4 regions of the Staphylococcus haemolyticus genome follow, and region 4 is predicted to be linked to each of the others. Evidence: riboswitches for the same ligand, from Rfam matches in the RefSeq annotation. Region 4 holds a riboswitch; each other region holds the start of a gene.

Region 1 (3,207 bases), 880 kb from region 4:
GATAGCGACGAGGTTATCTCAGATAAAGAAGATAACAATGATACAAGTGCACAATCACATGAAGAAGTAGAGAGTAAAGGTGCTTCACACAATATTAATCATAGTGCCCATGCAAATCATCAAGAAGAAAGCCGTGATAAGCTAACAGTAAATTCTAACACTCATAACTTGAGTGTGGTAAGCACAAAATCTTCAAGTCATCACGCAGTGACAACTAACCATGGAAGTGTAGTATCTGATAAGTCAAACCATGCAAATACTTCGTCTGATAACGTAAAAAAAGAACTGCCAAAATCAGGTCAAACTGAAACAAATACAACGTTATGGTCAGTGTTACTTGGTGGTTTAGGGTTAGCATTTATTAGAAAACGCAAAACTTCGAAATCTGAGAAATAATATATAAATTAAGAGCACGCTAATCTGAAATTTAGTGTGCTCTTATCATTATTATTTAGAGGTTCTGTTAAATAATAAATGGTTATTAAAGTATTCTTTAGCATCTATAGTTGTTTCAATTTTGCCATTTTCCTTAAGCCATAATTGTAAGTCATCATAAAATTCTGGGCTCATAGATAAATCATTAGTAAAACATTTGGTAGTTGCAATGATTGTGTCTTTATTTAATTGATTACTTACATCCGTTTGAGTATATTTAGCATAAACATCGACTGCTTCTTCGAGATGAGTATTAATAAATTGAATTGCTTTTTTAATGACTTTAAGGAATTTTTTAATTTTTCCTTTATCCTCTTTTAATTTATTAGGAGTTGTAATAAAAATTAACTGGCAAAAGTCTGGCACGTTATAATCTTTTAATGCAAAATAATCTACATTTAAACCTTTACTTTTTGCTTCGAGAATCTCAAAGTTTTCAAATATAAGTGTGGCAGCATCTGCTTTATCATTTAATAGTGCGTCAGTATGATAAAAATTATTATTAACTGGTGTTATATCTCCCTCTTTGTATGTTACACCATTAGCTTCAATCATTGTTTTGGCAATAGCAATACCTCCTAGGTCAGGGGCTCCAGGATATTGAAGACGTTTGCCAACTAAATCTTTAGGTGTCTTTATTCCTTTATCTTTGTTATACATAACACCGCCATTAGTGTGTAGATATCTGGCAAAACCTACCACATTTTGATTAGTTGCTTTATCTTCAACTAAATGAATAGGTTCAGTAATTGCAATATCCATTGAATTATTTTCGATTTCTTCCAATGCATCGAAGTGTTTTTCTGGTTCAATCATTTCAATTTCTAACGCTTCTTCTTTAAACCAGCCTTTTTCAATACCTAAAATTAAAGGTAAGTGATCAGGGTTTAAAAACCATGCTAAACCAACAATTAATTTTTCCATAAAAAAATTCCTCCAACAGACAATTTTTTCGTAAAAAAGTGAATTTGAAAGAAATAGCAGTATATGTATTTCACTTTCCTACGCTGGTACTAACCAACAGGTTCAAGGGTTGAAAGTTTTTTACTTTCTCTCAGCATATTAAATGCACCCCTAGTGATTTTTTTATCTATTAATAACATAGCATAAATTTGTATAGTAGAAAATTGACTGATAAAAATATAGTTAACATGATATGCTAAGTTTTGGAAACAAAATGTTAGCGAAATTAAAGGGAACGCGCCATTTTGTATGCGGAAAGTGACAAATGAACTTGCTAAGTTAGAAGAGAGGTGACCATAACTATGAAACTTGCTGAACAGATTAGGAAACATCGTAAAGAGAATGATCTAACTCAAGATCAATTAGCTACTGAATTACACACGACACGCCAAACCGTTTCCAAATGGGAACAGGGTACGATTGAACCGAATGCGCAAATGATTGTGCAATTAGCGCAACGTTTTGACATTTCCACAGACGAATTATTAACAGGGCAAACGTCTCATCCTTATAAAAGAGAAGAATCACAATCATATCCTGAACATTTAAATTTTTGGGATTTCTTATCTCAAAAGTGGTGGTTCGTATTAATTTTGGTAGTTATCGTGTGCGGTACAATAACACAAATCTTTACAAGTTAATAGTGAGGTCTCCTAACTCAACTTGGGAGGTACATGATGAGCTTAATAATTAAGTATTTAAAAATGATTGGTGTCATTATTTTGACGTTTGTATTAACAGTCATTGCGCAAAATATTGCTTTACTATGGCATTTGTTAGATTTGAAATCTTTTGAAACAATCTTACATGGTATCACCTATGTGGGACTTACCTTTTTATTCATTAAACTTTTAATTAATAAAGGATTTAAAGAGAAATTAAGTGACTATCGTATTAACACACTTAAGTTTAGTCTAAGTTATCTATCAGTTGGCTTACTGATTCCGATTATAAATATCATCATTTATTGTGTCTTTATTCCAGGTCATTTTGAAATAACGAAAGCTGATACTGTAATAGAATATTTAGAAATGTTATTTGAAATTATTGTTTTAGGTGGAGTATGTGCACCTATAGCTGAAGAATTAACAGTACGAGGCTTATTAATGGGCTACATTGAAAAGAAAGAGAATATTACCTTTGCCATCATTGTTACATCAGTATTATTCGCTTTAGTCCATTTGTTTAATGGAGGGATGTCTGGTGTTAGTCTAATATTATTAGTCGTAAGTGGCACGGTCGCTGGTATATTGTACGGTATGACGGCGTATAAATTTAACTCAATTTGGCCAAGTGTTTTTATGCATATGTGCTGGAACCTGTCAGACTTTGTCCATATCGCAACGCATAACGATGACTACGGCGTAATTCAATATATTATTAAAGTTAAAAACATACTCCTAACCGGTGGCGCATACGGTAATACATCTTCACTCATAGCAATAGTATTATTCGTAATAGCAATAATTTTAGTTGCAATGAAAAGTGTGCAGAGAATTAATTTGAGAGACTAATTTAGTCTCTTTTTTTATTGACCTTCAAGTATAGTTTAATGATAACTTTTAAATAACATAGGAAGGGGATGAAAAAATGCAAATAGATGAAGTTTCCAAAAAGCTTAATATATCTAAATCAATGATTCGTTATTATGAAGAAAAAGGCTTGATTAACATTTCTAGAAATCAAAATAATTATAGGGAATTTAATCAGACTGTCTATACAACATTGAAACTTATCAAAGATTTGAAACGATTAAACTTAAGCCTAGAAGAAATAAAGTATATTGTAAATTTATTTAACAAGCCTACT
Region 2 (3,207 bases), 1.2 Mb from region 4:
TGGTAACCAAATTAAGAATAATGAAATAACGAATTGTACTACAAAGTATTGACCTGCAATCGCATAGAAACTTACACGACGGAAGAATTGATTCCAAGGTGGTAGTGATTTACTTGTTTGAACAAGGTCACGATTCTCCATAATGAAATGTTTCTCAGCGTCATTAACCATACGGTGTTGCTCTGGTAAGTCTTTCGCAATGATTCCCCATAATATTGCAATTAAAATACCTACAGCACCGAAAATGTAAAATACAGCTTGCCAATTAAATGCATTTACAATAGCAATAGTAATCACAGGCGCTAATACAGGTCCAAAATAAGAACCAGCGAGTAACATACTAGATGCTCTACCTTTCTCATCTTTAGAGAACCAGTTTGCATTAAACACAGCGTTTGATGGATACATTGGCGCTTCACCAATACCGAATAAGAAACGTACTAAATATAATAAACCGTGATGTTTAATCATACCTGTAAAGATAGTGAAAGCACTCCACCATACTAAAGCGATTGTAATCATCTTACGAGGTCCAAATTTCTCAGCTAGCATACCAGAAGGTACTTGCATTAACGCGTAACCTAATGAGAAGAATGAAGCTAACAGACCAAATTGTTGCTTTGTCATATGTAAATCTTCCATCATTTGTGGGGCAATATATGAGATGTTAGATCTATCCATGTAGGCAATAACACCTATGATAAAAAATGCTAATGCGAAAAACCAACGAATACTACTTTTCTTTTGTCTTTGTACCATATCCTCTTTTTCCTACTTCCTTTAATTTGTTGATTCTAAATATATTGTCTAATATAATCACGAGACTCCCTATTTGTAAAAATAACTCCCTTAAAACCCTTACCATCATAAGGTTTCAGCATTTATTTTTAATAATATTACCAGTTTTTGAAATCGTTTTCAATATCTTATTTAAAAGTTCTTTTATTAAATTGTACATCGTTGGTTACTTTATTCACTAAATTCGTATTTACGCTTTGCAATCTCAATATTCATTAAAATTTGAACTCCATTTAAAAAAATTGTAGAATGAACTTGAAATGAAACGCGACTTATTATTATTTAAAATTAAATAGATAATTTATCCACTGGAAGTGCCTTTGTTTAAGGCTGAGAGTAAAGAAAGAACTTTATAATTCCTGGAACCTGATCCAGTTTGTACTGGCGTAGGAAAGTGGCTTACACATATCGTTACATAGAGACTAACGCTATTTCCTACGAAGGAGATAGCGTTTTTTCATTTATTAGGGGTGATAGACATCTTTATTGCGATAACAACTTATAAACATTTAACAGAAGCAGACTTACAACACTTCATTGAAATTAGTAAAGGCATCGATGGTTTACTATTTCGTACGCCTATGTCTAGTGATGATTTATTTTCCTTTTTAGAAAAATTAATCGCTGCTGGTTTCCCTAAAGACAAAATTATTATCCATAGCGATGTTGACTTATTAGAATCCTTGACACTTAAACGCTTGCACTGTCGAGAAATGGACACACTAGCGTTTGATTATAAAGCGCAACATCCTGATGTTGAAGTAAGCATGTCGACACATACTATTAACTCGGTGAAACAAGCTTATCAACATCAATTAGATTATGTCTTTTATGGTCATATATTTACCACGGCTTCTAAGCCAAATCAGCAACCTAGATCAATGTCTGAAATCAAAGCCGTGTTACAAGTTCCGATTCCAGTCTATGCCATAGGAGGTATTACTGAAGATACGATACAACGGCTTCCAAATGGCTTTGCAGGAATTTGTGCAATTTCTTATTTTATGAGCGCATCTTTACAACAAATTCAACATTTACGAAAGGAGTGGTTGAAAGATGCATGACGTACTTATTGTTGGTTCTGGTATTATCGGAATGTCCATTGCGAGACACCTCAGTCATACGCAACTCGACATTGCAATTGTCGACCGTGATATACCTGGTAAACATGCTTCATATAAAGCTGGAGGCATGTTAGGTGCACAAAATGAATTTACAGAAGACAGCGACTTATTTCGTCTCGCTCTAGAGTCACGTGAATGTTTTCCTGAATTATGCGAAACACTCCAAGATGAAACTGGAATAGATATTCAATATCAAGCATCAGGATTGATTAAAATCGCAAATCAAATTGATGATGTGGCGCATTTACGTTCACAATTTCAATTTTTACATGCACTCGATAACGATGTGGTTGAACTTTCAGAGGATGAACTAGCAGATTTAACTGAAGGAAATGTCACTGCATCTGAAATGGCAATCTACATTCCAAATGATGGACAAATCAATGCAAATCATTATACGAAAGCGTTATTTAAATCCTTACAACAGCGTCGTATTTCGCGCTACTTCAATACAAATGTAACAGATATTATTCGGCAGAATGGTTACTATCAAATCGTTTCATCTCAAGGTGATTTATATGCGAAGAAAGTCATAGTGGCAAGTGGTGCATGGTCATCTCAATTATTAAAACAATATCAATTGCCTCGTGTGGTTGTCGGCGTTAAGGGCGAAGTTCTTCTCATGGAACATGACCATTTAAATTTAAAACAAACAGTATTCATGACTAATGGATGCTATATAGTTCCGAAAGCGCCTAATCGTTACTTAATTGGTGCTACTAGCGAATTTGATAATTATTCTGTGGGTAATACGGAACAAGGCGTCTCATGGTTAAAACACTATGCGACAGAACGTATACCTGAACTTGCAAACGCACATATCATTAAACAGTGGTCTGGCGTACGTCCATATACGGACGGCGAATTACCAATTATGGACCGGGTTGACGATGGTTTATATGTCATTACCGGCCATTATCGGAACGGTATTTTATTGTCCCCTGTTATTGGTCGTGACATCGCAAACTGGCTATTAACTGGAGTCAAACCAACTCGCTATGAATCTTTCAATGTCTCAAGGAGGTTAAATCATGAAATGCATTATTAATGGCGATGCATTCACGTTCAATACTGAGCAATCCATTCATCAAGTGCTTGTCTCTTTAGAATTAGACCCAGAACGTGTCATTGTTGAACATAATAAAACATTAATTAAACAAGAAGATTATCATCAACACACAGTACGTGAAGATGATCAATTAGAATTATTAGAATTTGTTGGAGGCGGATAAAATGTTTAAAATTGGAAATTTAGAATTACATTCTCGTTTATTACTAGGTACAG
Region 3 (3,207 bases), 950 kb from region 4:
CGTATATTGAATACTTAATGAAATAAATTTCTTAGCTTTTTTTACCGCTTCATAGATTGATTTACCTTTTGCAAGTTCTGCAGTAATTACCGCTGAAAATGTACATCCGGTGCCGTGAGTATGTTTTGTATCAAAGCGTTGATCTTCAAAAGTATATACATCATCCTTAGTAAACAAGAAATCTTTGGCATTGTTTAAATCAGCAGAATGCCCACCTTTTATTACGACGCCTTTACTACCTATCTCGTTAATAAATATGTTACCAGCTTTTCGTATATTTTCTTCAGTGTCTATTTTGATACCAGTAATTTCCTCTGCTTCAGGAATATTAGGCGTGACGACATCTGCTAAAGGTAGTAATGTATTCTGTAAATGTTTCTTAGTATCATCATCCATAAGTGAATCACCACTTTTAGCAAGCATAACTGGATCAATAACGTATGGAATATCTGAATGCTGTTTCAAATAATGTTGGATTAACTCCATTGTTTCATGAGTTGCAATCATGCCTGTCTTAATAGCATGTGGTAATTCATCATTAAAGACACTGTCTAATTGTTCTTGTACCCAACTTATCTCAAGATTATGGATGTGTTGAACGCCTTTCGTGTTTTGCGCAACAATACTTGTAATCGCTGCCATACCGTAGACGCCACAGGCATGAAATGATTTTAAATCGGCCATTACACCAGCGCCACCTGATGGATCAGTTCCTGCAATTGTTAAAGCAATTTTGGGTTTATGCATTTTTGTCGCCTCCGAAGTTCCACTGTTCATTAATATAAGCCATATTAAAGAAATTACGTTCATGTATAGTACTTTGTAAGAAACTTTCTTTAATATCTTTTTTCTCTTGTTCTGTACAATTTGCTGTTAATTCATCTAATAAATTGTCAAATACTTCGATTAATGGTCGCATTTCTGTGCTATAGAAATCAAACCATTTCGATGTTACTGAATCTCTATTTAGATTTTGATCATCTAATGCCATTTTAGCTACTACTTCATATACATAAGGACAAGGTGCCATTGCAGCTATAGTATACGCAGCATTTTCATGTGCATATGCGTGATAATACATATGTTTAATATAATGATCTCCACTAGGTGGCCATACTTTTTCTTTAACAATTTCTTCATAAGGTTCGTTGATATAATCTGCTAGGATTTCATGTGCCTCAACCTCACCATCAAGCATAAATTCAATTTGTTCAACTAAAAATTTAACATCCTTCATTGATGGCGCTTTTGGGATAAGAAGTGCATATAAATTTGTAAATTCTTTCAAATATGATGCATCTGCTCTTAAATATTGACGTACTGCTTGAGCATCTAAATCCCCTTTTAATAGGTCTTGTATAAAACCATCATTATAAATTTCTTCAATAATAGGTTGCGCAGCCTCTTTAATCTCAGTTGAAAATGTCATATTAATCCTCCTTAAAATTAAAAAATGCTACATTTCAACGTAGAAATGTAGCTATCATTCAATAAAGAGAACGTAACATTTACATAACTACTTTCCTACGTTGGTACTAACCAAATCAGGTTATAAGGGTCTGAATTAATCATCTCAGCCATTTACTATGGCTCCCCTAGTAGCATTAATTTATTAATTTAACAATATCAAAATGACTGCGTTTTATCAAACAAAACAAAAAAGAGTGGAACAAAATTCACTGTTCCACTCTTACTTTAAAATAATTAAATTACTATATTATGCAGTTACCCATTGTGAAGCGCCTGCAGTGTTATATAATTTAACTGCTGCAGCATCTTGTACGTCTTCAGGAGCTTGTGCTGGTGAAACACCTTTATATTCATCAGGAGCTACTGAATCCCAAGTAGATTGTAAGAATTGATATTTACCTGCTGCACCTGAACTTGGGTTGATAGCAGTAATGTCGCCACCAGATTCACGTTGTGCAATTTGTTGTAAATGACTGTTAACATTTACAGAAGAACCACTTGAAGCATTGTTATTTGAAGAACTTGAGTTAGAAGTTGTAGCTTCAGTTTGTGGTTGTTGTGTTTGTTCAGTTTGAGGTGCTTGTTGAGTTTGAGTTGGTTGAGCTTGACTAGATTGTTGTTGTGAACCAACTTGTTCAGCTGAAGTTTGATTAGAAACAGTTGAAGCTTGTGCACTTACATCTTGTTGTTGAGAAGCTTGACCTGATTGTGCATAGTTCCAGCTCCAATTAGTACCATCTGATTCAAAATGGTAAGTGAAACCTTCATAATCAAAAGTTACATTGTAAGCACCTTCTTGGATAGGGCTATCATTTAATGATTGATCGTTTGATTGAGCTAATTGAGCTAATTCTGCTTTATTTACTTGAGCTTCGCTCGCATCTGCGTGTCCAGCGTTGCCAGCAACTACTCCTAAACCTACTGCTAATGATGAAGCAATAATTGTCTTTTTCATAATATATATATCCTCCTAAGAATGTTTGTGTCTTAATTAATTTTACAAGTAACACTTTAACATCCATAAAATCATAGTAGGTTACAGTGAAATAAAAAAAGACAGGACTTTTTTACATAGAAATTACATTAGTAAAACCATAATTATTTCAATTGCAAACTATCATGACAGTTTTGAATAGGTAAATAAACATCTTTTCTTTGTAATATTTATGAAATCTTTCAGATAATTAAATGGATAATTTAATAGCCTCCCTTATAAAATTCTTTATATAAGAGAGGCCATGAGTATAATTAAAAGAAGTTTTTATAGTAAAAAGGGATGGAGTTATTAGAACATTAGTTAACATCAATCACTTCAAGGTGATCAAAGGAATAAGCGTCTTCATCATATGAGGTGTTAGGAAGAATATTATCATTTTTAGATTTAGGGGACATAAATTTAATTGTTTCAACATATAATTCAGTCACAAAGTGCGTTTGGCCATCTTTATCGTACTTACGAGATCTCATTTGTCCTGTAATACCAACTAAAGTGCCTTGGTCTGTATATGATTCTATATTTGTTGCTGTTTTACCAAATGCCTTACAAAAAATATAATCACAAGCTATTTCATTATTTTCATCTTTATAATTACGTTCAGTTGCAACACAGAACGTAGCTATTTTCACCTCCTCGTTTTCAAATATTTGTGCCTTTTTGGTCAATCGACCTACTATCACAATTTTATTTAGCATGTGTCACCTCCTTCTATAACTATATTATTCATTTATAATTTAAGC
Region 4 (3,207 bases):
TCTTTAGTTAATGGTAAAGCTCTTCTTAAGAATAGGAAATTCCATATTGAAGCTTGCGCTAATAACCACATAACTAAGAAAAATGTATTTACACTTAAGATATCTATTGGTGCAATTTCATTGGCATCAATTTTACCGTATAGAGAAATTTGAGTAATTAAATAACTTATTCCGTATGAAAAGATAATCCATAGATAATGGCTTTTTCTATTAGCAACATTAAGTTCATCTTTATATACAATGTAGCCTGTGTGAATTATAAAAGGAATAATAAAGATAATTGCCCAAAAACTGTACACTTGAGTCATTAAAGTAATTGAAATGAGGAAGTATAAAATCCCAATAATTAAAAAGAAAATTGAGATGTCGTAATCATATTTCGTAGTTCTAAATAATGCATATCCAATAAGCATTACAAGAATACCAAACAGAATAATTATGACTGCACTAATAATAGGAAAGCTGCCTATGAACCTACTCATCACTCTAATTATTTCACTGAAGAATGCATTAAGAAAATCCCATAAATTATGAATTTTCAACTCAACTTTTTCTTTATCTTTTAATTGATTGATTAAAGGTAAGTTTATTAATATTATGAGACCCGTGAAGAGTGAAACGATACCGATAATATAACTAAAAATTATCTCGGTGTGTTTCTTAAGAAAAGACATACTGTTCACCTCAAAATTCATTATATAGTAAGATGTTCATCTTGTCTTTATTAAACAATAAAATACATCTCGAGACCTATATAAGTTTATCCTACTTTTATGTGGGTAAACTTAAATTGTAATCATTAATCTATCAAGGAGTGTTAATTATGACAAACGAAGATGCTAAAAAAGCAAAAGAAGTAGAAGAAAAATTAAAAGAACAAAAAGAAGAAAAAACTGATGACATCGAACAAACTAAAAAAGATGTTCAAGACACTTTAGATTAATTATTAAGAAATCTCAATTCGCAGGAGTTGAGAACAATATACTATTTAACCGCTACACTGCTAAAAAGTAGTAGTTAACTAAAAACTGAGAGAACGCTCTTTCCGAGCTTTTCTCAGTTTTTATTTTTAATACAAGGTTTAAACATTTTAGAGATTTCACTAGTTAAGTGTATTAGGGAATAGCGTATTCAGAGTAAAACCAAATCAAATCCCCTTTTTTATTTGTAACTTAGCAAAATCATCTTGACATTAAATCTTAAAAGTCATACATTTAAAATAAATTAAATATAAAATGCACTAGGGGTGTGTATACTGAGATGAGGTTTAACCTCGAACCCTTTGAACCTGAACTAGTTAAAACTAGCGTAGGAAAGTGTTGCTAATATAAATAATTGTGGTAAATACATATAGCATTTTATTTAAATTCACGCACAACTTTCTACGGATGGTTGTGCGTTTTTTAGGAGGAAATAACATGTCAAAAGGTTTAAAGCTTTCAGAAATATTAGTAACTGTTCTGATTGCAGTAGTATTTGCTATTATTTATAACTTATGGTGGTTTGCATATAATGTGGCCCAAGTTGCCGGTGTTCACATTGAGCAATTAACTTATGGCGTTTGGTTTATGGCAGCTATCGTTGCGTATTTAATAATTCCTAAACCTGGTATTGCACTAATTGCAGAATTTGCCGCAGGTGCTGGTGAAACAATTGTTATGGGTAAATTTGATATCCCTACAATTGTATATGCTATCCTTCAAGGTTTAGCTTGTGAAATTATTTTTGCTATTTTCAAATATAAATCTAGATCATTAATGGTTGCTATATTAGCAGGATTAGCAACTGCATTAATTTCATTTCCAGTTGATTATTATTACGGTTATTTAGCTGAAGTCGCAGGATGGAATCTTCTTTTATTCATTATCTTCCGTTCTATTAGCGGTATTGTCATTGCAGGCTTATTATCTTATCTGATTGTTAAAGCATTAGATCAAACAGGTGTAACGAAATTATTCCGCCCTGCATCTCAAAAAGACTACGACAACCTATAAGGGGAAATTAAAGTGTTAAAAGCGAAAAATTTACGTCTAAAATATCCTAACGGCGAACGTAAAATCTTCGATAATTTAAATATTGAAATTAAAGATAAAGAAAAAGTGCTTTTACTAGGTCCTTCTGGATCTGGTAAGAGCACATTGCTTAATGTTTTAAGTGGTATCGTTCCAAATCTAATTGAATTACCGATGAAATATGATGAGCTTGAAATTGACCCACACTCCGGCGTCATTTTTCAAGATCCAGATACGCAGTTTTGTATGCCTAAAGTGTATGAAGAACTTGCTTTCGTTCTAGAAAATAAGCAAGTACCACACAATGAAATGGACGCACTTATAGAGAATGCTTTAGCATCGGTTGATTTAAATGTTACGGACAATACTTTTGTCAATCATTTAAGTGGTGGCATGAAACAAAAGCTCGCTATTGTTGAAACTATTTTACAAGAAGCTAATACGCTTTTCTTAGATGAGCCTACTGCCATGTTAGATGTAGATGCTACAGCTGATTTGTGGCAACGACTTATTCAGTTATGGTCCGATCAAACTGTGCTTATTGTCGAACACAAAGTTGAACATATTTGGGAGCATGTCGATAGAGTCATCTTATTGAATTATGAAGGGCAAATCATAGCAGATGGCACACCGGATTACATATTAAACAACTGTGAGCATTTACTCACTGAATTTGGCGTTTGGCATCCTCATGCTTGGGATTATGCGCCAAAGCCGATTACATTTCCATCTAATGAAGCTGAAACATTATTTACTTTTAAGAATGGTCAAGTTATTCGTGGTAAAAAACAATTATTCCAGACATCCGAATTAAATGTTCATTCTGGAGAATGGATTACGATAACTGGGAAAAATGGTACAGGTAAAACAACGCTGTTAGAATCAATGATGCAACTTATAAAATATGAAGGCACGATGGCTTATAAGAATACAATATTGAAGAAAATTAAAGATGCAGCCAAGCATATGTATCTCGTTTATCAAAACCCTGAATTACAATTTATAACAAATTCAGTTTATGAAGAAATATATATACATTATAATCATCAAGAACCTTCAATCGCTGAAAATGAAACGATGAAACTTTTAAAATTATTGCATTTAGAAGCTATTAAAAACCAACATCCATTTGAATTATCTATGGGTCAGAAACGACGTCTTAGCGTAGCTACTGCACTAAGTTCAAAAGCCGACA

The links. A riboswitch is a leader RNA that binds a small molecule or an ion and turns the genes downstream of it on or off. The one in region 4 is predicted to bind thiamine pyrophosphate.
Region 1: another riboswitch for thiamine pyrophosphate. It lies ahead of EQ029_RS00865 (ABC transporter substrate-binding protein); the one in region 4 lies ahead of EQ029_RS08820 (ECF transporter S component).
Region 2: another riboswitch for thiamine pyrophosphate. It lies ahead of EQ029_RS02315 (thiamine phosphate synthase); the one in region 4 lies ahead of EQ029_RS08820 (ECF transporter S component).
Region 3: another riboswitch for thiamine pyrophosphate. It lies ahead of tenA (thiaminase II); the one in region 4 lies ahead of EQ029_RS08820 (ECF transporter S component).

Annotation. Positions count from the first base shown of each region.
Region 1 covers NZ_CP035291.1:191,015-194,221, forward strand. Annotated here, with positions in the region: gene EQ029_RS00860 (choice-of-anchor I family protein) at 1-396, shown strand, start outside; gene EQ029_RS00865 (ABC transporter substrate-binding protein) at 448-1,359, opposite strand; TPP riboswitch at 1,418-1,521, opposite strand; gene EQ029_RS00870 (helix-turn-helix domain-containing protein) at 1,701-2,039, shown strand; gene EQ029_RS00875 (CPBP family intramembrane glutamic endopeptidase) at 2,076-2,912, shown strand; gene EQ029_RS00880 (MerR family transcriptional regulator) at 2,989-3,207, shown strand, end outside.
Region 2 covers NZ_CP035291.1:511,063-514,269, reverse strand. Annotated here, with positions in the region: gene EQ029_RS02320 (pyruvate MFS transporter) at 1-759, opposite strand, end outside; TPP riboswitch at 1,099-1,208, shown strand; gene EQ029_RS02315 (thiamine phosphate synthase) at 1,272-1,862, shown strand; gene thiO (glycine oxidase ThiO) at 1,855-2,970, shown strand; gene thiS (sulfur carrier protein ThiS) at 2,954-3,154, shown strand; gene EQ029_RS02300 (thiazole synthase) at 3,156-3,207, shown strand, end outside.
Region 3 covers NZ_CP035291.1:871,906-875,112, reverse strand. Annotated here, with positions in the region: gene thiD (bifunctional hydroxymethylpyrimidine kinase/phosphomethylpyrimidine kinase) at 1-747, opposite strand, end outside; gene tenA (thiaminase II) at 740-1,429, opposite strand; TPP riboswitch at 1,505-1,607, opposite strand; gene EQ029_RS04150 (transglycosylase family protein) at 1,718-2,425, opposite strand; gene EQ029_RS04145 (single-stranded DNA-binding protein) at 2,764-3,162, opposite strand.
Region 4 covers NZ_CP035291.1:1,824,504-1,827,710, forward strand. Annotated here, with positions in the region: gene auxA (lipoteichoic acid stability factor AuxA) at 1-674, opposite strand, end outside; gene graF (glycopeptide resistance-associated protein GraF) at 824-943, shown strand; TPP riboswitch at 1,233-1,332, shown strand; gene EQ029_RS08820 (ECF transporter S component) at 1,419-1,994, shown strand; gene EQ029_RS08825 (ABC transporter ATP-binding protein) at 2,007-3,207, shown strand, end outside.